DNA from 3 places in the Aeromonas sp. 130281 genome. Region 3 is predicted to be linked to each of the others. Evidence: riboswitches for the same ligand, from Rfam matches in the RefSeq annotation. Region 3 holds a riboswitch; each other region holds the start of a gene.
The links. Region 3 has a riboswitch for cyclic di-GMP ahead of AC1IN8_RS06615 (glycosyl hydrolase family 18 protein). Riboswitches for the same ligand answer to the same signal wherever they lie in the genome.
Positions count from the first base shown of each region.

Region 1: another riboswitch for cyclic di-GMP. It lies ahead of lafK (lateral flagellar response regulator transcription factor LafK); the one in region 3 lies ahead of AC1IN8_RS06615 (glycosyl hydrolase family 18 protein).
Region 2: another riboswitch for cyclic di-GMP. It lies ahead of AC1IN8_RS07495 (glycosyl hydrolase family 18 protein); the one in region 3 lies ahead of AC1IN8_RS06615 (glycosyl hydrolase family 18 protein).

Region 1 is NZ_JBWVQS010000004.1:44,254-51,503, reverse strand. It holds gene lfiH (lateral flagellar assembly protein FliH) at 1-332, opposite strand, end outside; gene fliGL (lateral flagellar motor switch protein FliGL) at 345-1,373, opposite strand; gene fliFL (lateral flagellar M-ring protein FliFL) at 1,360-3,099, opposite strand; gene lfiE (lateral flagellar hook-basal body complex protein LfiE) at 3,118-3,444, opposite strand; gene lafK (lateral flagellar response regulator transcription factor LafK) at 3,456-4,718, opposite strand; cyclic di-GMP riboswitch class I at 4,971-5,058, opposite strand; gene lfhA (lateral flagellar biosynthesis protein LfhA) at 5,253-7,250, opposite strand, start outside.
Region 2 is NZ_JBWVQS010000002.1:106,122-113,371, reverse strand. It holds gene AC1IN8_RS07495 (glycosyl hydrolase family 18 protein) at 1-2,566, opposite strand, end outside; cyclic di-GMP riboswitch class I at 2,678-2,764, opposite strand; gene AC1IN8_RS07490 (hybrid sensor histidine kinase/response regulator) at 2,967-6,440, opposite strand; gene AC1IN8_RS07485 (3-phenylpropionate MFS transporter) at 6,523-7,250, opposite strand, start outside.
Region 3 is NZ_JBWVQS010000001.1:1,470,295-1,477,544, forward strand. It holds gene AC1IN8_RS06610 (tetratricopeptide repeat protein) at 1-478, shown strand, start outside; gene AC1IN8_RS06615 (glycosyl hydrolase family 18 protein) at 892-3,930, opposite strand; cyclic di-GMP riboswitch class I at 4,044-4,127, opposite strand; gene AC1IN8_RS06620 (ExeM/NucH family extracellular endonuclease) at 4,423-6,570, shown strand; tRNA gene AC1IN8_RS06625 (tRNA-Ala) at 6,719-6,794, opposite strand; tRNA gene AC1IN8_RS06630 (tRNA-Ala) at 6,835-6,910, opposite strand; tRNA gene AC1IN8_RS06635 (tRNA-Ala) at 6,969-7,044, opposite strand; tRNA gene AC1IN8_RS06640 (tRNA-Ala) at 7,108-7,183, opposite strand; tRNA gene AC1IN8_RS06645 (tRNA-Ala) at 7,212-7,250, opposite strand, start outside.

The DNA.
Region 1 (7,250 bases), on a different contig from region 3:
CGGGCCCGGGTCAGGGACTCCCACTGCAGCTGCAGCTTGGCAAAGGGGACCATGGCCTGATCGAAGGAGGCACGTCCCTCGGCCAGCCCCTGGGCCAGGCCACGCACCTGTCCCTGTTGCAGGCCCTTGGCCTCCCCCTCAATCAGGCCGCTGGTCAGCCCCTGCTGGTAGCCGGCCTGATACCCTTCGGCCTGCCCCTGCTCCAGCCCCTGCTGATAGCCGTATTCGAACTCTTCCTGCTGGCTCCTGGCCTCTTCCCCGCTCTGTCCCAGTGCCGGGAAACGGTAGAGACGGGTGGCACCGGCCGCCAGTTTGCGAACATGCTGACTCATGCCTGTCTCCTGTTAGCTGACGGTGGCTTCTTCGAACAGCTGGAACTCGATCTCGCCCTGCTCCACCAGTTCCCGCACCAGTTGCATCACCTCTTCCCTGGCCTGCTCCACCTTGCGCAGGGAGACGCTGCCCTGATCCTGGATCTGGGCTTCCAGTGCCTGTGCCATCCGCTTCGGCATGGCCCCCAGCACCACCTTGCGAAAACCGGCGTCGGTATTCTTCAGGGCCAGCGCCAGCAGCTCCGCCGGCAGCTCCTGCACCAGACGCTGCAGGGTGTCGTCGCTCTGGCGACGCAGAGCCATGAAGTCGAACATGTTCTTCTCGATCTCGAGGGCCATGTCGCCGTCGTGTTCCCGCAACAGGGAGAGCATCTGCTCCTTGTCGCCCTGATAGCGGTTGAGGATGTCGGCCACCTGGCGCACCCCGTTCACCTTGGCGCCGGACTGGTCGGCCACATAGGCGAGACAGCGATCCAGGGTCAGCCTCAACTCGGCCAGCACATGCTCGCTGACCGAGCTGAGGCTGGCGACCCGCACCAGCAGATCGTCATGGACCGACCCCGGCAGGGCATCGAGCACGGCCGAGGCGGTCTGGGGCGGCAGGAAGGCGAGCAGCACCGCCTGCATCTGGGGGTGTTCGTTGCGAAAGAAGCGGGCCAAGACATCCGCGGGCACCCATTGCAGGCGCTGGATGTCCTGGCTCATCGCATCCCCGTAGAGGCTGTCGAGCAGGCTGCGGGAGAGGCGCTGACCCAGCGCCAGATCCAGGGTCTGCTCCAGGTACTCACGAGACGCGCTGCCGATGCCGCTCTGCTCGCGATACTGGTTGAAGAACTGCTGCAGGGTCCACTTTGCCTCTATCGAGCTCACGCCGGAGAGGCCCGCCATCTTGGAGATGAGGCGCTGCACCTCGTCCCGCGACAGCTTCTGCATGACCTTGGCGGCCGCCTCTGTGCCCATGCTCAGCAGCAGGATGGCGGCCTTCTCGAGGTTGTCGATGTCGATGTCGACCGCGCTCTGGTTCAGATTACCGTTGTTCATTGCCACTCACCCATTGTCTGACCACTTCCGCCACCCGGGCAGTGTCTTTATCCACCAGCAGTTGCAGGTGCTTGAGCTGTACCTCCAGCTCGGAGCCAGGCTCCGGCAGCGCCTCCAGATCCAGCGAGGAGAACTGGGGCTCCAGCTTGTATTCCCCCTGCTGCAGGTTCTTGCCAACCGCGGTGCCGTCAGCCTCGTCATCCCCGTCACGGCGCATGGAGAGACCTATGGTCGGTTCCTGCTCTTCATCCTGCTCCTGTTCCGGCTCGGCATCAGGATATTGCTGGGTGCGCACCAGGTGCTTCACCAGGGGGCGAATGCCGAAGAACACCAGGGTCAGCCCCAGCAGACCACCCACCAGGTAGCGCAGGGAGTCTTGCCAGTAAGGGGTCTCCAGCCAGCTCGATTCCGGTGGCGTCACCGGCACGGCGCCGGTGAAGTCGAACACCTGCAGGCTGATCTGATCGCCGCGCACGCCGTCAAAGCCGACGGAGCGCTCCACCATCTGGCGGATTTGCTCCAGCTGCTCGGCGCTCCAGCCCCCCTTGGGGCCGCTCTGCTGATTGAGCAAGATGGATACGTTCATCCGCTCCAGCCGTCCCTGCTGATAGCGGGTATGCACTATGGTGCGGCTGTTCTCGTACTGCTTGCTGACCTCCTGCCGTTCGGTGCGGGTGTCGTTCTTGGCAGGCTCCGGCGTCGCCGCATTCCCCTCGGCAGCCGCTTCTGTCTGGGGCGCCGTCTCGGGAGGACGGTTGGACAGGGCCCCCGGGATGCCGAGCGCCAGGGCATCTATGGTCTTGTCGGACTTGTTGGATTCCTTGGTCACCACACCGTTGGGATCCAGCTGCTGCTGGGTCTCTTCCACCGCGTTGAAGTTGACGTCAGCGGCGATCTGGACCCGGAAGTTGCCGGTGCCCAGCATGGGATGGAGCATGTCGCTGGCACGCTGGCGGATGTACTGCTCCAGCTTGCGCACGTATTCCATCTGCTGGACGCTCTGCTTGCCGAATCCCGCCTTGTCGCCAAACTCGGCACTCAGCAATTGGCCCGCCTGATCCACTATGGTCACGGCACCGGGCTTCATGCCCGAGATGCTGCCCGCCACCAGGTTGGCGATGGCCTCGACCTGACCCGGCTCCATGGACTGACCGGGTTGCAGATCCAGCATCACAGAGGCGCTGGGTTTCTCTTCGTCACGGCCGACAAACAGGGTCCGCTTGGGGATGGCCAGATGCACCCGGGCGCTGCGCACCGCATCCAGCGAGATGATGGTTCTGGCCAGCTCCCCTTCCAGGGCATGGCGGTAGCGCGCCCCTTCCATGAACTCGCTGGTGCCAAGACCGGTCACTGTGTCCAGCCCCTCGAGGCCGGCCGGCATGGCCGCCCTGACCCCGCGCGCCGCCAGCGCCATGCGCACGTGGGCGAGCTGGCTCTCAGGCACCAGGATCTGGCCCGAGCTTTTCTCCAGCCGGAAGGGCACCTGCTCCTTCTCCAGCATCTCCATGATGTTGGCGGTGTCGTAGAGCTCCTGCTTGCCGTAGAGGGGCACATAGTTCTTGCTGGAGGTCCAGAGGATCACCACTATGGTGCCCGCCACTATGGCGGCAAGCAGCGCTATGGTCAGGATGGATTTGTTGTCCCGGGACAGGGTGCGCCAGTTGCGCATCCCTTCCTGTACCCGGGCGATCAGGGAGCCCGACGCCCCCGGCGAGGATGATACCAATTCAGTCATGACCTACCCTCAGAGCGGCATGCGCATGATGTCATCGAAGCCTGTCATCAGTTTGTTGCGCACCTGCATCAGGGCGGAAAAACTGAGACCTGCCTTCTGGCTGGCCACCATGGCCCCCACCAGATCGTCGCTCTGACCCGCGTCGACGGCGGTCATCAGTCTGGACGCGACATTCTGCTGTTCGTTGACCCGGCCGACGACGTCACGCATGGCGTCGCTGAACGAGACAGCCGAGGCGTCGTTAGGCTCGATGGAAGGGGTGTGACTGGCGACGCGCTGCATTTCCTGCATCTGCTGCAGGAGCGTCACCTGTGATGACATGATCTCAATCTTCACTCGGTTATCCCTTAGTTTTGAATCTGCTGCTCGACATCGATGCCCTGCTCGCGCATGGCAGCCAGCTTGTATCTAAGTGCCCGGGTCGTCATCCCAAGGGCTTCGGCCGTACGAGTCCGGTGACCACGAAAACGGCGCAACGTCTCCAGGACGAATTGAAATTCGGCATGCCGTTTGGTCTCGCTGAGCCCCTCCGGGGCCGCAAGCGTCTGCGGTAACAGGTTGTCGGCTTCGACGGCATAATGGGGCAGCATCAAATCGACCGCCTGAATATGCAATCCGCGAGCCATAATTAGTGCCCGCTGGATCACGTTGTCCAGTTCGCGCACATTGCCCGGCCAGTCATAGGAGAGCAGCTGCTTGCAGGCGCTCTCGCTGAGGCGATACCCCTGCTGGGCGGCGTAGCGCTCGATGAAGTACTCCGCCAGCGGCAGTATGTCGTCCGGCCGCTCCCGCAGGGCAGGCCAGCTCATGGGCAGCACATCGAGCCGGTAGAAGAGGTCCTCGCGAAACTCCCCCTGCAACACCAGCTCCCTCAGGTCTCTGTTGCTGGCGGCGATGATCCGCACATCCAGCGCAATCACCTGATGGCTGCCCAGCCGCTCGACCTCTTTCTCCTGCAGCACCCGCAGCAACTTGGCCTGCAATGCGAGCGGCAGTTCGGAGATCTCGTCGAGCAGCAGGGTGCCCCCCTGGGCCAGCTCGAACTTGCCCTGCTGGCTGGCGGTCGCGCCGGTAAAGGCCCCCTTGCTGTGTCCGAACAGGATGGATTCGAGCATGGCTTCGGGGATGGCAGCACAGTTGATGGCCACGAAGGGCTTGCCCGCCCGGCTGGACATCTCGTGGATGTAGCGGGCCAGCCGCTCCTTGCCCGTCCCCGACTCGCCGCCGATGAGGATGGTGGCCGAGGTTTTGGCAGCCCGCCTGGCAAGCTGCAAGACCTGCAGGCTCAGGGGCGAGGTGGCGATCAGGTTGGGAATGGCCTGACGCAGGCGCAGGGCTCCCCTCACCACATCGAGGATCTGGCGCTGGCTGAAAGGCTTGATGATGTAGTCGATGGCGCCGGCCCGCATGGCCTCCGCCGCCAGATAGGCCTGGTGCTCATTGACCAGGATGACGCAGTCGGTACCCGCCAGCTCCTGCACCATTGAGGGACCGGCCTCGGTCATGACCGCCATGTCGAGCAGCACGAGATCCGCTGAATGGTGAGAGAGAAATTGCTTGGCCAGCGGGACAGAATTCAGGCAAGAAACGCGATAGCCTGCCTTCAACAATATTCCCTCAACATCGTCTCCATTTGATAACGAAGAGGAAACTAATAATAAATGAGCATGAGATTCAATACCGACGGGTATTGAATTTTCCTTGATAGATAAATCAGAAAACATATTAACCCGAACCTGTGATTGCACATGAATCAATCAACAGAACTGACGCTCAAAAAATAAAAACGCACCAGGACGGGGCAGCACTTCTTATTGAGCACTTACCCTATATCGGTATGAAAACAAGGCTGGAATCATGGCCTTGGTAACCCCGCTATCATTAGCATCAATGCTGTTAGACCGGAGGCTTTGCGTCCTGACTTTTCAGTTCAGTTTGCCTTTATCATGCGACGACCCGTATTAGGATGGCATGGCTTGGTTGTCCTTAAGCCATGTGACACATCTGACTGTTTCTATTTTATTTTTTCACTGTCAGTCTGTGTCGCGTCAAAAGCCGTCACATCATAACGGCTTTATATGACAATTCAAGCAGATGTGCGGAATAGTCTCTTCCTGCCGGCATATGGGCGTGGCAATTCCACTTCAGCCCAGGGTGCCAATTACCTCGACCCGCAAATCTTCCGGGATCTCGTTATAAGAGAGCACTTTGAGACCCTTTGAAAAGGATCGGGCATAACGGGCGATCAACGGCCTGAGCTGGGGCATGACCACCAGCACAGGCGCATACCCCTGCTGCTGCAACTGCTCCTTCACCAGCGGCATGTTCTGCTGCAACTGTGCCAGCAATTGCGGGTCGACCGGGAAGCTGTCCAGCTGGATTTTTCCCTGCTGCTGGGACTGATTCATTGCCGTCAGCAGAGTCTGCTCCAGCCGATCATCCAGGGTGAAGGCCGCCAGTATGTCGCGGGATCCGATCGCCTGCCTGACGATCTGACGCTTGAGGGCGCAGCGCACGTCCGAGGCCAGCAGCACAGGATCCTTGGTCAGCTCGCTCGCATCCAGCAAGGTGGTGGCTATGGTGCGGATATCGGTGAGGCTGATCTGCTCCTTGAGCAACTGACGGAAGACCCGCAGTTGCTGCATCTGGGTCAGGGCCAGATTGAGCTCTTCCGCCAGGCGGGGCGACTGGGTGGCCAGATACTGGCCCAGCTTGCCCACCTCGTCATGACCGAAGAGCCCATCGAGCTGCTCCCTGAGCAGCTTGCTGGCATGGGTAGCGATGACGGTGGCGGAGTCCACCACGGAGTAACCCAGGTTGAGCGCCTTGGCCTTGTTGTCCGGCGAGATCCAGACCGCGTTCATGCCATAGGCCGGATCCTGGGTCAGCTCGCCGTCCAGGGCCCCATAGGTCTCCCCGCTGCTGATGGCCATCAGCCGCTGGCAATCCACATTCCCCGTGGCCAGGGCGATGCCCGACAGCTTGATGCGATACTGGTCCGGTTGCAGTTGCAGGTTGTCCCGTACCCGGATCTCGGGCAGCAGGAAACCATACTGCTCGGAGAGCGTCTTGCGAATGCCGCGCACCCGGGCGAGCAGCTCGGCCCCCTTGTTTGCCTCGGCCAGCGGCACCAGCCGATAGCCCAGTTCGATGGCGACTGCATCCACCGGCGGCAGATCCTGCCAGTCCAGCCCCTGCGGCTCCGGCTGCACCATCTGCCTCGTCAACTCTTCGGCCGCATCCAGGGCAGGGTCCTTTGCCCGGCGCTGGCTGACGCTCCAGCCGGTCCAGGCCAGCACGGCGGCAAAGCTGAGGAAGGCCAGCATGGGCATGCCGGGCACCAGGCCCAGGATCAGCATGATGGTCGCCGCCGTATAGATGACCCGGGGAGAAGCCAGGATCTGCTGGCCGACCTGATCCGACATCTCTCCCTCGTCACTCACGCGAGTGACTATGATGGCCGCCGCGGTGGACATCAGCAGGGAGGGGATCTGGGCGACCAGACCATCACCTATGGTAAGCAGGGCATAGATGCGGAAGGCATCGGAAACCGGCAGCGAGTGCTGGAAGATACCTATGGCGAGACCACCCACCAGGTTGATGATCAGCACCAGCAGGCCGGCGATGGCATCGCCACGGACAAACTTGGAGGCCCCATCCATGGCGCCGTAGAAGTCCGCTTCCCTGGCGATCTCTTCCCGCCTGGCACGGGCCTGGTGCTGATCCAGGGTCCCGGCGTTGAGATCGGCATCTATGGCCATCTGCTTGCCCGGCATGGCATCCAGGGTGAAGCGGGCGGAGACTTCGGAGATCCGCTCCCCCCCCTTGGTGATCACCACGAAGTTGATGATCATCAGGATCACGAACACCACCAGACCCACCACGTAGTTGCCACCGATCACCACTTCCCCGAAGGCCTGGATGACCTTGCCGGCGGCCTCGTTGCCCTCATGACCATGGAGCAGCACCACCCGGGTGGAGGCGACGTTGAGGGACAACCGCATCAGGGTGGCCACCAGCAGCACGGTCGGGAACACGGAGAAATCGAGGGGGCGACGGGCCGAGACAGAGACCAGCAGCACCAGCACCGCCAGCACTATGTTGAAGGTGAACAGGGCGTCCAGCAGCCAACCGGGCAGAGG
Region 2 (7,250 bases), on a different contig from region 3:
AGACGGCGGCCTTGCCGGGCTCATCGCCCTTGGTCCAGTACTGGGCCTTCCACTTGCGACCGTTGTGGTTGGTGAGATCACCGGCGTTGTAGGCCACAGCGGCATTCCAGCCGAGCTGTACCTGGCTCACCAGCTTCCACTGATCGGCACTCTGGCTTGGCTCGTTGCCCTGGGTCCAGTACTTGGCCTGCCACACCAGCTGGTTGTGGCTCACCTTGGTATCGGCGTTGTAGACGGTGCTGGCACTCCAGGCCGGCCAGTTGGCCGCATCCGGATCGGTTGCCTCACAGCCGCCACCTGTACTGGCTGGCTTGACGGTCAGGCGGGTGCCGGCACTGGCATCCAGCGCCCCGTCGGTCACCACCAGACTCAGGTCATAGACAGTGTCGCTGGTGACGCTCGGGCCCGTGACCACCAGGGTCGCGCTGTCCTGACCGGTGGCGGTGAGCCCCGCTGGCAGGCTCCACTGGTAGCTCAGGGCATCACCGTTCGGATCGGACGCCGTGGCCTTGATGGTCACCTGCTTGCCGGACTCGACGGTGGCGCTGGCCGGTACGCTGACCACGGGGGGCAGGTTCGGCTGCGGTGCCTTGTTGGTCACCACCACCTGATCCTTGGCCGAGAGCCCCTGATCGTCGGTCACGGTCAGCTCGAACACCAGATTGATGTCGGTAGTGGCGGCGTCCAGCACCACCCGGGCCTTGGCCTGGGTGGCATCCAGCAGGCTGGCCTGGGGCCCGGAGACCTGCTTCCAGCTGTAGGTCAGCGCGCCGCTTTCCGGATCGTGGGAGGCGCTGCCGTTGAGGGTCACCTCGGCCGGGCCTGTGACGCTCAGATCGCTGCCGGCATTGGCCACCGGCGGCTTGTTGACCGGCGGCAGACTACCCTCGCCGTGGCCCAGCCCCTCGTGCATGGCGTTGAGGATGTCGCCGTTGTCCGCGTCTATCTCCCAGGCGAACAGGCCGCCGAGCTGGTTCGCCAGCACGTACTGCCCCTTGGCCTTGACCGAGCGGTCGTTGTCGAAGCTGATGAGATCGCCGCTGCTGGCCTTGAACACATAGGGGGCCTCGGCCGACTCGTCATAGCCCTGCTCCCAGCCTGCGCCCATGCGGTTGTTGACGATGTCGCGATAATCCACCACGCCGTTTTCCCAGGTGCCGCTGACCGGCCCGGTCGCGGTGCCGGTGAAGGGATTGCCTGCCTGGTAGTTCTTCACGCCGGTCCAGCCACGGCCATACATGGCCGCCCCCACCACTATCTTGCCCGGTGTCACCCCCTGACCCAGCAGCGCCTTGACGCCCTTGTCGGTGGTGTACTTGGTGGCCGGATCCCAGCTGGAGGCAAAGAGGTTGGTCTGGTGGGCCAGATTCGTCAGGTCGAAGGCGCCGCTGAAGTCGTAGCTCATCAGGAAGATGTGGTCCATGTACTGCTGGGCAGCCTGATAATCGACCTTGGCAATCTTGTCACCGCCGGCGCTGATGGCCGAGGTGAGCTCATACTGGCGGCCGGTCTCGGCTTCCAGCTCGTCGAGCATGGCGCGCAGCTCCTGCATCAGCACCACATAGGTGGCACCATCGTTCGGACCGCCCAGGCTGGGGTTGGCCCCCTGGCCACCCGGGAACTCCCAGTCGATGTCCACCCCGTCGAAGAATTTCCAGGTCTGCAGGAACTCCTTGACCGAGGCGACGAAGGTATCTCGCTTGGTCTTGTCCCCCAGGAAGTAGAAGGGGTCGGAGAGGGTCCAGCCCCCGACCGACGGCAGGATCTTGAGGTCAGGGTGGGCCTGCTTGAGGGCCATCAGGTTGCCGAAGTTGCCCTTGTAGGGTTCATCCCAGGCACTGAGGTTACCCTGGGACATCTGGATCGCCGCCCAGGGATCGTGGATGGAGACCTTGAAGTCCTCACGACCGGCACAGGAGCGCTGCAGCGCCTCGAAGCTGCCGGAGATCTCTTTGAGGCTGTCGTTGATGCCGTTGCCGCCGCAGATGGGGGTGAAGCCGTAGAGGATATGAGTCAGGTTCTGGGCCGGGATCTTGTCCACGGTGAACTTGCGGCCGTAGACACCCCACTCCACGTAGTAGGCCCCCACCACCTTGCCGGACTTGTTGGCGTAGGGCTTGTTGTTCTCCTTGAGCGGCGCATTGAGCGGTGCCAGGTGGCTGCCGTCGGTATCGGCGACCATCAGCTCCTTCTTGTCGGAGAGGGTGCAGCCGTCGGCGTTGCACAGGGCCACCTGCATCTGGTAGCGGCCCCCCTTGGTCACCTTGAAGTTGGCGGTGCCCGCGGCGGAAGCGGGGCCTGACCACACCTCCTGGCCATCGAGCAGCACCTTGGCGGTCTGACCGACGTCACCGGACCAGAGGTTCCAGGTCACGCTGACCGGGGCGCCATCCTTGTGGACTGTCACCAGCTGGTTGTAGGCCGAGGCGGATTGATTGACTTCGACGATGGCGAACTTGGTGGGGCCCGAGCCTATGGTGGGTTTGCCCGGGGCAGCGGCGAAGGCGGAGGTAGCACAGAATCCCCCGACCAGGAGCGCCAGCAGGGAAAGTTTTGGACTTAACATATTTGAACTTCCTTATTTCGTTATTGGAATTAACAACGAAAAAGGCAACGCAACCTGCCAGGTAACGCAGACATCATCGCCACCATGGCTTGGCCCATGGACGATACAACCTGTGGTGACCCCGCTATCCTAGGTGCTTTGACCCTTAGACCGGAGGCTTTGCGTCCCGGACTTTCGTTCGGTTTGCCTTTTTGCACAACTTGATTTGCGACAAAAATAATCGCCGAATGACTATAGGAGGGAGTCGGAGGAGGCGCTACCTAGTAAAAATGACAGCGAATAGGACTCATTTTCCAGATTGTTCGCGAACATGCCGGCAAGCTGGCGCCAACATCGGTGATGCTGGCGCCTGATGACAGTTCCCGAACTTGCCAAACAATGCTTGATTGTGTGAAGGCTGTCACTGTATTGGCAGCAGCAGGCTGTTCATCAGCGCCCGCAGCTTGAGGGGTTTGACCGGCTTGCTGACGTAGCCAAAGCCGTGCTCACGGATCTGGGTCTGCAGCTCGCTCTTGCGATCCGCGCTGATGATGATGCCGCCGATGTCGTTACCATGGGCCAGCCGGATCATGTGCAGCGCCTGCAGCCCCGTCTTGCCGTCATCCAGGTGGTAGTCGGAGAGCACCAGCCGGGGCAGGAAACCGGCCCCTATGATCTCCTCTGCCTGCTCCAGGCTCTGGGCGCAGCGCACCTCGCAGCCCCAGCGTCCCAGCAGGGAGGCCATGGCGATGAGGATGTCCTCCTCGTTGTCGATGCAGAGCACCCGGATCCCTTCGAGCTGGCTGTCTCGCACCACGGGGGGCGCCAGCTGGCTCGGCGTCACGGGCCGGGTCGCTAGGTTGAGGGTGATGGCAAACACGGACCCCGCCCCGGGCCAGCTGCGCAGGGAGAGCTGATGTCCCAGCACCTGGGAGATGCCGCGGGCGATGGCGAGCCCGAGGCCAAGTCCCTGCTCCCTGGCGGTGCGGGAGTGATCGAGGCGGGAGAACTCGTCGAAGATCGCCTCCTGCTTGTCCAGCGGAATGCCGGGGCCATTGTCCCACACCTCGATGCGCACCTTGTCCCCCAGGCGGCGGCAGCCGAGCAGCACCCGGCCGCCCGGGTTGTAACGGAACGCATTGGTGAGGAAGTTCTGCAACACCCGGCGCAGCAGGCGCACGTCGCTGTAGACCGCGAGGCGGCTCTCCACCACGGAGAACTGGATCTCCCCCGCCTGGGCCAGCACTCCGAACTCCGCCTTGAGATTGCCCAGCACGTCGCTCAGGGCGAAATCGAGCTTCTTCGCCTTGAACTTACCCGCCTCGAGGCGCGAGATGTCCAGCAGATCCGTGATGAGATCCTCGGTTGCCCCCAGGGCGTCGTCGATGTGGCGGGCGATGCGGACCTGCTCCGCCGCCTGCTCCCCTCCCTGCGGCAGCATCTCCAGCAGGGAGGAGGTAAACAGCTTGGCCGCGTTCAGCGGCTGGGTCAGATCGTGGCTCACCGCAGCCAGGAAACGGCTCTTGGAGTGGTTCGCCCGCTCCACCTGCTGGTTCACCAGCAGCAGCTGGCGGTTGAGCTCGGAGAGTTCGTGGGTACGCTCGGCCACCCTCGCCTCCAGGTGCTCGTTCGCTTCCCGCAGCACCCGCTCCGCCGCCCGGAAGGGGGTGATGTCGGTGAAGGTCATCACGAAGCCCCCCGCCGGCATGGGATTGCCCTGCATCTCGATCACCCGGCCGTCCGGTCGCTCCCGCGCCGAGACATGGGGGCTGCCCCGCTTCATGAAGGCGACCCGGCGCGCCACCTGGGCCTCTATGTCCCCCGGGCCGCAGAGCCCCTGCCCGGCGTTGTAGCGGATGATCTCCTCGATGGAGCGCCCCACCTGGATGAGCCCGTGCGGATAGTGGAACAGCTCTATGTAGCGCCGGTTCCAGGCCACCAGCTTGAGCTCCCTGTCCACCACAGAGATCCCCTGCCCCATGTGCTCTATGGCCCCCTGCAGCAGGCCGCGGTTGAAGCGGAACACGTCCGAGGCCTCGTCCACTATGGTGGCTATCTCCTCGAGCTGCATGTTGCGCCCCTGCAGGGCAGAGGCCAGCACCAGCCGGGCGGAGGAGGTGCCAAATACCCCCGCCAGCAACCGCTCGGTGTGGGCAATCAGATCGGCCGACGCCTGCATCTGGGGCGCCAGGGTGCCGCCGCGCTCACCGGCGAAGCGGCCGAAGGCGCGCTTGACCCGGCTCGAGCCGACGAAGCGGGCCGCCAGCATCTCCAGCTCCTTGACCGAGACCCGCGCCTGGTAGAGCGCCGTGGTATCCCGGCTCGGCTTGCCGACGAAGTTGGCGGCCTGCAGCCGCTCGCTCACCGCCGCCCGCGACAGCAGGGATCCCGCCACGTAGCCGAGCAGGTTGAGCAACAGGCTCAGGAAGATGCACCAGGCCCCCAGGCTCAGCTCGCGGAAGGCGGGCCAGTCGGGGGGGGCCAGCAGCGCCTCCAGGGGCGAGCCCGCCAGCAGGCCGCTCTCGGCCAGCAGGGTCACGAACCAGAGGCTGACCCCGAGGGCGAGCCCGAGATAGACCCCCTTGCGGTTGCCGTGCCGCCAGTAGAGCCCGAGCAGCAGGGCAGGGGCGAACTGGGCCACGGCGCCGAACGACAGATAGCCGATGCGCGACAGGCTGGTGAGATCCCCGAGCCAGAGATAGAGCACCCAGGCCGCCAGCAGGATCAGCAGTATGGCGCCCCGGCGCACCTGCAGCAGCAGCCGCATCAGCCGCTCATCCCGCCCCTGCTGCCAGAAGCGGCGCAGCAGCACCGGCAGCACCAGATCGTTGCTGACCATGATGGCCAGGGCTATGGTGCAGACGATCACCATGCCGGTGGCCGCCGAGGTGCCGCCGAGAAACGCCAGCATCGCCATGCCGTCAAAGCCCAGCGACATGGGCAGGCTGATGACATAGGTGTCCGAGGCCATGTCTGCCCCCACCCACTGCTTACCCGCCAGCGCCAGCGGCCAGATGAAGAGCCCCATCAGGAACAGGTAGAGCGGGAACAGCCAGCGCGCCCAGTGCAGATCCTGGCCCTGGTTGTTCTCCACCACAGTCACGTGGAACTGGCGCGGCAGGCAGATGACGGCGCACATGGCCACCAGGGTATAGATGGCGAGCTCCAGCAGGCTGCCCGGTGACACCGCCACCACCGCATCGAGAAAGTCCCCGGCCACCAGGGTGCGGGCCTCGCTCGGTCTGGCGATGATGAGCCAGAGCGCGAAGCCCCCCACCGCCATGAAGGCGAGCAGCTTGACCACGGACTCGAAGGCGATGGCGACCACCATGCCGCGATGGTGCTCGGTGGCGTCCAGGTTGCGGGTGCCGAACAGTATGCTGAACAGGGCCAGCAACAGGGCGACGCCGAGGGCCAGCTCGGCCGTGTTGCCCGTGGGCCCCGCCGGCACCGAGTTGGCCATCAGCAGATCCAGCCCGGTGACGATGGCCTTGAGCTGCAGCACCAGGTAGGGAAGTATCCCCATGACGGCGATCAGGCTGATCACCATGGCCAGGCGCTGGGACTTGCCATAGCGGGCGGCGATGAAGTCGGCGATGGAGGTGATGTGCTCGCGCTTGGCCACCAGGATGAGGCGGGCCAGCAGGCGCCAGCCAAACAGGAACACCAGCATGGGGCCAAGATAGATGGGCACAGGCGACCAGGGGGATTCGCTCGCCTGACCGACGGTGCCGAAGAAGGTCCAGGAGGTGCAATAGACGGCGAGCGACAGGCTGTAGAGCAGGGGCTGGCCCTTGAGCCGACGGCGCTTGCTCTTGTCCGCCACATAGGCGATGAGGAACAGCAAGCCCAGATAGGCGAGCGACAACCCGATCAGCAGCCATCCTTGGTGCATCTACATTCTTCCCTTGTTCAGATGTGTTGAGCGCCGCGCCGGCTCAGCGTGCCGACGGGCAACCGTCATTGAGTGTGCCCGCTCAGGCGGCGGCGCCCTCATGCTCCCCGCGCAGCCGCAGGACGAAGACCGGCAGCACCACCAGCACCATGATGAAGAAGATGCTCCCACCGAGCGGCTCGAACAGCACACCGCAGATCGCCATCAGGGCCGCCACCGTCATGCCGAGGCCGAGCGCCGCATAGAGCGCCTGGGTGGGGATCTGCTGCTCGGCGGGCAGCTGGCGGGTCATGAAGCGCACGGCGCCGAGGTGGCTGATGCAGAAGGTGACCCCGTGCAGCAGCTGACCCAGCACCAGCACCGCCAGCTCGGTAGAGGCGCCGAGCAGCACCCAGCGCACCACGCAGCCGACGGCCCCCACCAGAAACAGGGTCTGGGCCCCGAAGCGGTGGAAGAAGCGCTTGTCCGCGGCAAACATGGCGATCTCCGCCACCACCCCCAGGGCCCACAGGTAGCCGATCAGGGTGCCGCTGTAGCCCGCTCCCTTCCAGTACATGGCGCTGAAGCCGTAGTAGGCGGCATGGCTGCCCTGCAGCAGGGCGGTGATGAGCAGGAAGCGGCGCACCGGCGCTGACTTGAGGGTGACGAGCAGCGAAGCCCGGGCCCGCTCCCCCTTGAGCTCCTGGGGTTCCGGCCGCAGCGGCAGCGCGCTCAGCGCCAGCATGGCCAGCAGTCCCGCCACCATGGTGTGCAGCACCCAGTCGCTGCCGAAGTTGCTCACCAGGGCCCCCACCAGGGTGGAGGCGGCGA
Region 3 (7,250 bases):
GGCCGAGTTGCAGCGGCTCGCCAACTACCTGGCCTTCGCCGGCATTCCCCACCGCGCCGCCCGCGTGATGGAGAAGGCGATGAAGGAGGGGACCATCGAGAGCAGCGCGGCCAACTACAAGACGCTCGCCAACTACTGGCATCAGGCCAAGGAGCTGGATCCGGCCATCGACACCCTGGCCAAGTCCTACCAGCTGGCCCCCAGTGCCGAGCTGCAGCTGAAGATGGCGCGCATGATGATCCAGAGCAAGCGCTACAAGGATCTGGTCGCCCTGGCCGCCAAGCCCGCCGCCAATGCCAGCGGCGAGCAACGGGCGGATCTGAAGTTCCTGACCGGGGTCGCCTACTTCGAGCAGCAAAAGCCGAAGGAGGCGCTCAGCGCCTTCACCCAGGCCGCCCAGAATGGCAACGTCAGTGGCCGCGCCTCCCCCTGGATCAGCTTCCTGAAGGAGCAACAGGGCGGCGCCGTCACTCAATAAACCGGCACACCATGGGCAGGCATCCGCCCATGGCGACAGCCCATCCACAAGGGGGTCAGCCCCGCAGCTTGCCTGGTGGCAATTGGCCGCTCTTCGGAGCGGTCTTTTTTATGGTCCCCTCCCCCGGTTGTCACGAGATCCCTTCCTTGTATGAGGCGAAAAAAATCCGGAGCCTGGGCTCCGGATTGGGTCATTGGGTTGATGCGGGGTTAACCCCTCAACCGATTATCAATAGTTGCACACCCGCTTCAGCAACCGGGACAACTCAGTAGTTGCACACCAGCTTCCAGCTGCCGTCACCCGCTCTGAGTTCGCTGCTGGTACAGCATCCGGGACAACTCAATTGTTGCACACCAGCTTCCAGCCGCCATCGCCCGCTCTGAGCTCGCTGCTGGTACAGCAGCCGGGACAACTCAATAGTTGCACACCAGCTTCCAGCTGCCGTCACCCGCCTTGGGCTCGCTGCTGGTCCACCAGTTGGCCTGCCACACCGCCTTGCCGTTGGTCATGCGGTCGTTGCCATTGGCGTGATCCCCGCGCGGCCAGGTCGGATAGGCATTGTAGTCCGCCGGGTTGACGTTCTGGCTGGCGCAGCTGGCGCCACCGCTGCCGCCGTCACCGCCACTGCTGCCCCCCAGCACCGCCTCGGCCAGGGCCGGGAAGTCGGACTTCAGGCCTATGGTCTGGCTGCCGGCAATCAGGCGCATGCCGCTCGGCACGCCGGCGGCCGGCAGGTAGTAGGTCATGGCCACTTCCACCTCGGTGCCCGGCGCCCAGGCCTTCCAGGCCGGCAGCGTCAGGGCCACCTTGTGGAAGTCCTTCTCATTGGCGATGCCGTCGGAGTTCTGGTTGCCGCCGCTCTCCACCACTTTCAACCCCATGCCGCTCTGGTCGGTGATGGTGTCGGAGGTGGAGGTGGGCATCAGGAACTCGATGCGGGTGCCGCCCGGTATGGTCTGGGTCGACTTGTTGGTGAGCTTGAGGGTCGGGTTGATCGGGTAGTTGGAGTCCCCTTCCTTGAAGCCGGAGAGGCTCACGCCGATGTCGAGCTGGGCGGCCGGGGCCGGCAGATCGTTCTGCTTCAGGGCCGCCTTGTCGGCCTTGCTGAACTTCTCGTAGGCGAGGCTGGTGAGGGTGCTGCCCATCACGTACTCGTTCTTCGCGGCGTCGAAGTCATAGTCCCCCGCCATCTCCCAGAACATGACGCCCCCCAGGCCCCGCTTGACTATGTAGTCGAGCTTGTGACCCATGGACTCTTCATCTTCGGTGGAGAGGAACACCTTCTTCTGCTCGTTCCACAGCCAGGGCGCATGGGCCTTGTCGTCGTAGTAACGCACGTACTGGCCTTGCATCACGTGGGCCGGGTTGTTGGGATCCAGACCCCAGGCCTGGCCGTAGCTCGGCAATGTGGTGATGCCGAGGCTGGCCGCGTGCTCCAGGTTCTTGGCATGCCACATGGGCACGGCGCCGCCGCCTATCTCCTTGCCGTTCTTGTCCAGATCATGCCAGATGTTGTCGATGCCGACCGCCCCGTTGCCGCAGGGGATGGTGCTGCCACCGGTCCCCGGCTGGCAATCGCTCTGGCTCGGCAGCGCCGCCTTGCCCCCCAGGCCGTGGGTGCCACCGGTGACCCCCTGCCAACCACGGGTGTAGTAAGGCACCCCTATGTTGATCTTGCCCGCCGCCAGGGCGCCGCGGAAGTAGTGGGCCGCCCAGGCGGAGTTGAGATAGCCGATGCCACCAAACTGGGCCTGGGTGTAGACACCCCACTGGGACAGCTCGGGATCCGCCTTGTTGTCGAACAGGGCGGCGTTGTGGCCGACGAAGTGGTTCCAGGCACCGTGGAAGTCATAGGTCATCAGGTTGACGTAGTCGAGGTACTGGGTGACCTGGAAGTTTTCCATGCCGCGCAGCAGGTAGGCCGAGGCCGGCGAGGCGATGGTCAGCATGTATTTGCGACCGTCCTCGGTCCCGGCGCTGTCGAGCTTGTTGCGCAGGGTCTTCATCAGCACTTCATAGTTCGCAAACAGCTTGCCGCGACACTGGTTGGAGAGCGGGAAGTCGTTGGGGTTGCCCGCATCCTTCATGGAGGTGGGGTACTCGTAGTCGATGTCCACCCCATCGAAGCCGTACTGGCGGATGAAGCCCACCGCCGAGTCGGCGAAGGCGTTGATGCCGGCGGTGTTGACCGAGCAGTCGCCCTTGGTGGTGGCGGCGTAGAAGCCGCGGGTATCGGCCCAGCCCCCCACGGAGATGAGGGTCTTCACGTCCGGGTACTGCTTCTTGTACTTGGACAGCAGGTTGAAGTGGCCCTGATAGGCGAACTCGGGATCCATCTCGGCGCCCGGCACCCCGTTCCAGGTCAGCTTGGTGGCGGCGTCATCCACCTTGATGGTGTGGCTCTGCTCGTCCACCGCCGCGAAGGCGTAGTTGATGTGGGTGATCTTGTCCCAGGGGATGTCGCCCACCAGGTAGGCGGGCAGGCCGTTCTTGCCGGTGCGCCAGGAGGTGAAGTAACCGATGACGCGGCGGCCGTGGTCATCCCCCATGCACTCGCTGCCGTCGGCGCGGTAGATCTGGCGCACGTCGCAGGAGAGATTGCCGCCGGTGGGGGGCAGGGCCGCCTCCTCCACCTGGACATCCACCTGGGCCGATTCGCCAGAGAGATTTGCCTTGTCGGTCGCCACCAGCTTGAGACCGGTCAGCCCCTTGTTCTGGGGCGTCCAGCTCAGTTGCCAGGGGGCGCTGCTGTCCTCGCCCACCTTCTGGCCATTCACGAAGAGCTCGACCTTGGCGACGTCGTCATTGGCGTCGGTCACATTGCCGGTCACGGTGAGGGCGCGGCCCAGGGTCACCCTGGCCCCGGCGGCGGGGCTGGCGATGCTCACCCTGGGCGCCTCTGGCGCCACCACGGCGGCGACCTGGAAGCTCGAATCCGCCTCGCTCAGCACCTTGCCGTCTTTATCCAGCGCCCGTGCCTTGAGGGCGTGATTGCCCACGCCGGCGGCAGACCAGCTGGCACTCCAGGGGGAAGCCATGGCCGTGGCGACCAGGGTGCCGTCGATGAGGTATTCCACCCGGGCGAGTGCCGTGACCGGGCCGCTCAGGGTCACCGCCAGGGCCAGGCTGGCCCCTTCGCTGACGCTGCTGCCCACGGCGGGGGAGCCGATGGCGACCACCAGGGCCGGCGGCGGCACCTCGCCGCCAAAGAGCTTCCAGGCATCTGCCCAGACGGCGCCGACACCGGGTTCGTAGTGGTAAGGCGACGCGCCGCACCAGCCGGAGTAAGGGAATTCCTTGCATTCATAGAGGGCGCCTGCGTTGCTGACGATGTCGCCAGCCTTGTAGGCGGTGCCGGCCTGATAGGCGGGATAGGCGGCCTGCGCCCAGGCAGGGACGGCCGCAAGGGCGACCAGCATGGCGAGCCTGCTGGGCCTCAAGATCTGTTGCATATTGTTATCATCCTTGTTTTGTCTTGGCTTCTAAGACCGGGAAAAGCGCAATCGCAACAGGGAACAAGGGAGCGACAACAGGCCATGGACGGGCCACAAACCCTCAAGTCACCCTGGGTAACCCCGCTGTCTGGCCCGCTTGGGGCAGATCGGAGGCTTTGCGTCCCGGCATCACTGCCGGTTTGCCCTTTGCCTGGGTTCCGTGAGGAACGGCTCGAGTATAGGAAGCAAGTGGCAACCGCTCAATCTTTATTCTCTAAGGAAAATATGTGAATGCCGGCCGGCTCACACTTCCCCTCAATCGGCCAACTAACCATTAAGTCATTAATATCAATCTGTTAGCCACGTCAAAAAAACGGACTCAGCCTCTTTTGTCTCCCCATAATGTGCGTTGCCTCACTGGTCAGAGCTGCCAGAAATGTGACAATGCGCGCCCTTGGCCAAAGCGCCAAGGCTATGGAAACACTGGCAAAAATAAAAAAAGGAATACCCATGAAAGGAAGACCTACCCTGCTGTCCCTGGCCGTGGGGCTCGCCCTCGCGTCCCCGTCTCTCCATGCCGCCGGCTTCAGCTGCCCGGCCGACAGCGCCCTCACCCCCATCCCCGCCATCCAGGGCAGCGGCGACAAGAGCCCCCTCGTTCCGGGCGATCTGTTCGAGAGCCCCGGGACTGTCAAGGTCAAGGCTCTGGTCTCCGCCCTCGGCGAGAGCCTGAACAGAGGCTTCTACCTGCAGGATCTGCAGGGGGACGGCAACCCCGAGACATCGGACGGCATCTTCGTCTACCTCAACGACAAGCAGTTCGCCAGCAAGTACCCGGGCATCCAGCCGGGGGCCCTGGTCTGCCTGGAGGCCAGGGTCGAGGAGTTCTACGGCCACACCCAGCTCAAGCCACTGGTTGACGGCAACGCCCCGCGCCTGGCGGTGCTGGCCCAGGGCGCGGCACCGGCCGCCACGGCGCTGCGGGTGCAGGAAGGGGAGACCCTGGCCCGGGCCCTGGAGCGTCACGAGGGGATGCGGGTGCGCCTCGATGAGGGCAGCGCGCTCAAGATAAGCCGCAACTTCAGCTACGACTACGCCGCCAAGCGCAACAACCTGGTGCTCGCCCACGGCGCCCCGCTGATGAAGCCGACCCAGCTCCATGTGGCGGGCAGCCCAGAGGCCGTGGCGCTGGCCGAGGCCAACGCCGGCAACCGCGTCTTCCTCGAATCGGACTTCAAGGCCGCCAACGGCAAGCTCCCCTGGCTGCCGGCCTGGGAGCCGGAGCAGGGCTATCTGCGCATCGGCGATGCCCCGCTCAACCTGGAGGCCCTGGTGGGCTACAGCTATGACGAGTACCGCCTGATCGTGCCCAAGGAGCAGCGCATCACCGCGGGGGATCTGCTGCGCACCGACGAGAACGATCGCCAGGGTGCTCCGGCCCGCGCTCATGACAGCGACCTGCGGATCGGCAGCTTCAACGTGCTCAACTACTTCACCAGCCACTCCAGCGTGGGGGGCGCCCTCAACGTGCTCTGCGCGGATCAGGCGGATGCGGACAGCGCCAAGGGCTGCAACCGCGGCGCCAAGAGCCTGGAGGAGTTCCAGTTGCAGCGCGCCAAGATAGTCAACGCCATCGCCGAGATGGACGCCGATCTGCTCGGCCTGATGGAGATGGAGAACAACGGCTTCGACGAGCACGCCGCCCTCCACGATCTGGTGCAGAGCCTCAACGCCCGCCAGAAAGAGGCGAGCAAGCACTACGCCTTCGTCACCCTGCCCAAGGCCCTGCTCACCGAGGAGCGCTTCTTCGGCGGCGACGCCATCATGGTGGCCATGATCTACCGCCCCGCCCTGCTCACCCCGAGCGGGGATGCCGAGGTCATCCCCCTGCCTGAGCAGCGCTACACCACGGGTGGCGTCCCCAGGAGCGCCGGTCAGCGGGACTCTCTGGTGCAGCGCTTCACGGTGGCGGGCAGCGACGCCCCCCTGACCCTGGTGGTCAACCACCTGAAATCCAAGGGATCGGGCTGCTACGAGAACGGGGATGGCAAGACGGAGCCTGCGGATCTGCAGGGCAAGTGCACCGAGTTTCGGGTGAGCGCCGCCAGGGTACTGGGGGAGGCGGTGAGCAAGATGCCGGGCCAGGTGCTGCTGGTGGGGGACTTCAACTCCTACGCCAAGGAGGATCCCATCCGGGTGTTGACCGACTATGCGCCGGTCGCGGGGGAGCGCCAGATCCGCTCCGCCTCCCACACCTTCATCGGCGAGCAGCCCTACGAGCAGATAGGCCAGGCGGTGGGCAAGGGTTACGGCCTGGTGGATCTGAACGTCAAGTTCAACCAGGCGAAAGCCATCTCCTACAGCTACGAGGCCGAGCTCGGCACCCTGGACTACGCCCTCGCCAACCCGGCGCTGGCTGACAAGGTGGTGGCGGTGGCCGACTGGCACATCAACTCGTTCGAGAGCAACCTGTTCGAATATGGCGGCGCCTTCAGCGGCGATCTCATCAAGTCGGACAACCCCTTCAGCGCCTCGGATCACGATCCCGTCATCGTCGACCTCAAGCTCAAGGAAGAGAGCAAGGGGGGCGGCGGGGCCATGGGGGCCCTGCTGCTGGCCCTGTTGCCGCTGGCCTGGCGGCGTCGGCACTCGTCATGATCCGCATTGAATAACGCCAAAAGCCCGCGACAGCCGCGGGCTTTTTCATTTTGGTCATTTGATTTGTAAATGAAGAGGCCGTCATCATGAAAAAAGCAAATACCCAAACAAACAAAAAGGCCACCGCAATGCGGTGGCCTTAAGTGTTTGGTGGAGCTACGCGGGATCGAACCGCGGACCTCTTGCATGCCATGCAAGCGCTCTCCCAGCTGAGCTATAACCCCAAGTTGTGGCGAATCAAGGTCAAGACCTTCACTCTGAATTTGGTGGAGCTACGCGGGATCGAACCGCGGACCTCTTGCATGCCATGCAAGCGCTCTCCCAGCTGAGCTATAGCCCCAAATTCTTTCTTCATTAGACAACGGGTTCTGGCGGCCAGTTGCCTTACTGCTAAATAGTGGTGGAGCTACGCGGGATCGAACCGCGGACCTCTTGCATGCCATGCAAGCGCTCTCCCAGCTGAGCTATAACCCCACAAAGGTCGGCCTGGGTGTTACACACCGCACTGCCCTGGGTACTTCATTTCAATCGGGAACCTGGTGGAGCTACGCGGGATCGAACCGCGGACCTCTTGCATGCCATGCAAGCGCTCTCCCAGCTGAGCTATAACCCCTTGGATTCCAGATTGCTCGAGGAGAATTTGGTGGAGCTACGCGGGATCGAACCGCGGACCTCTTGCA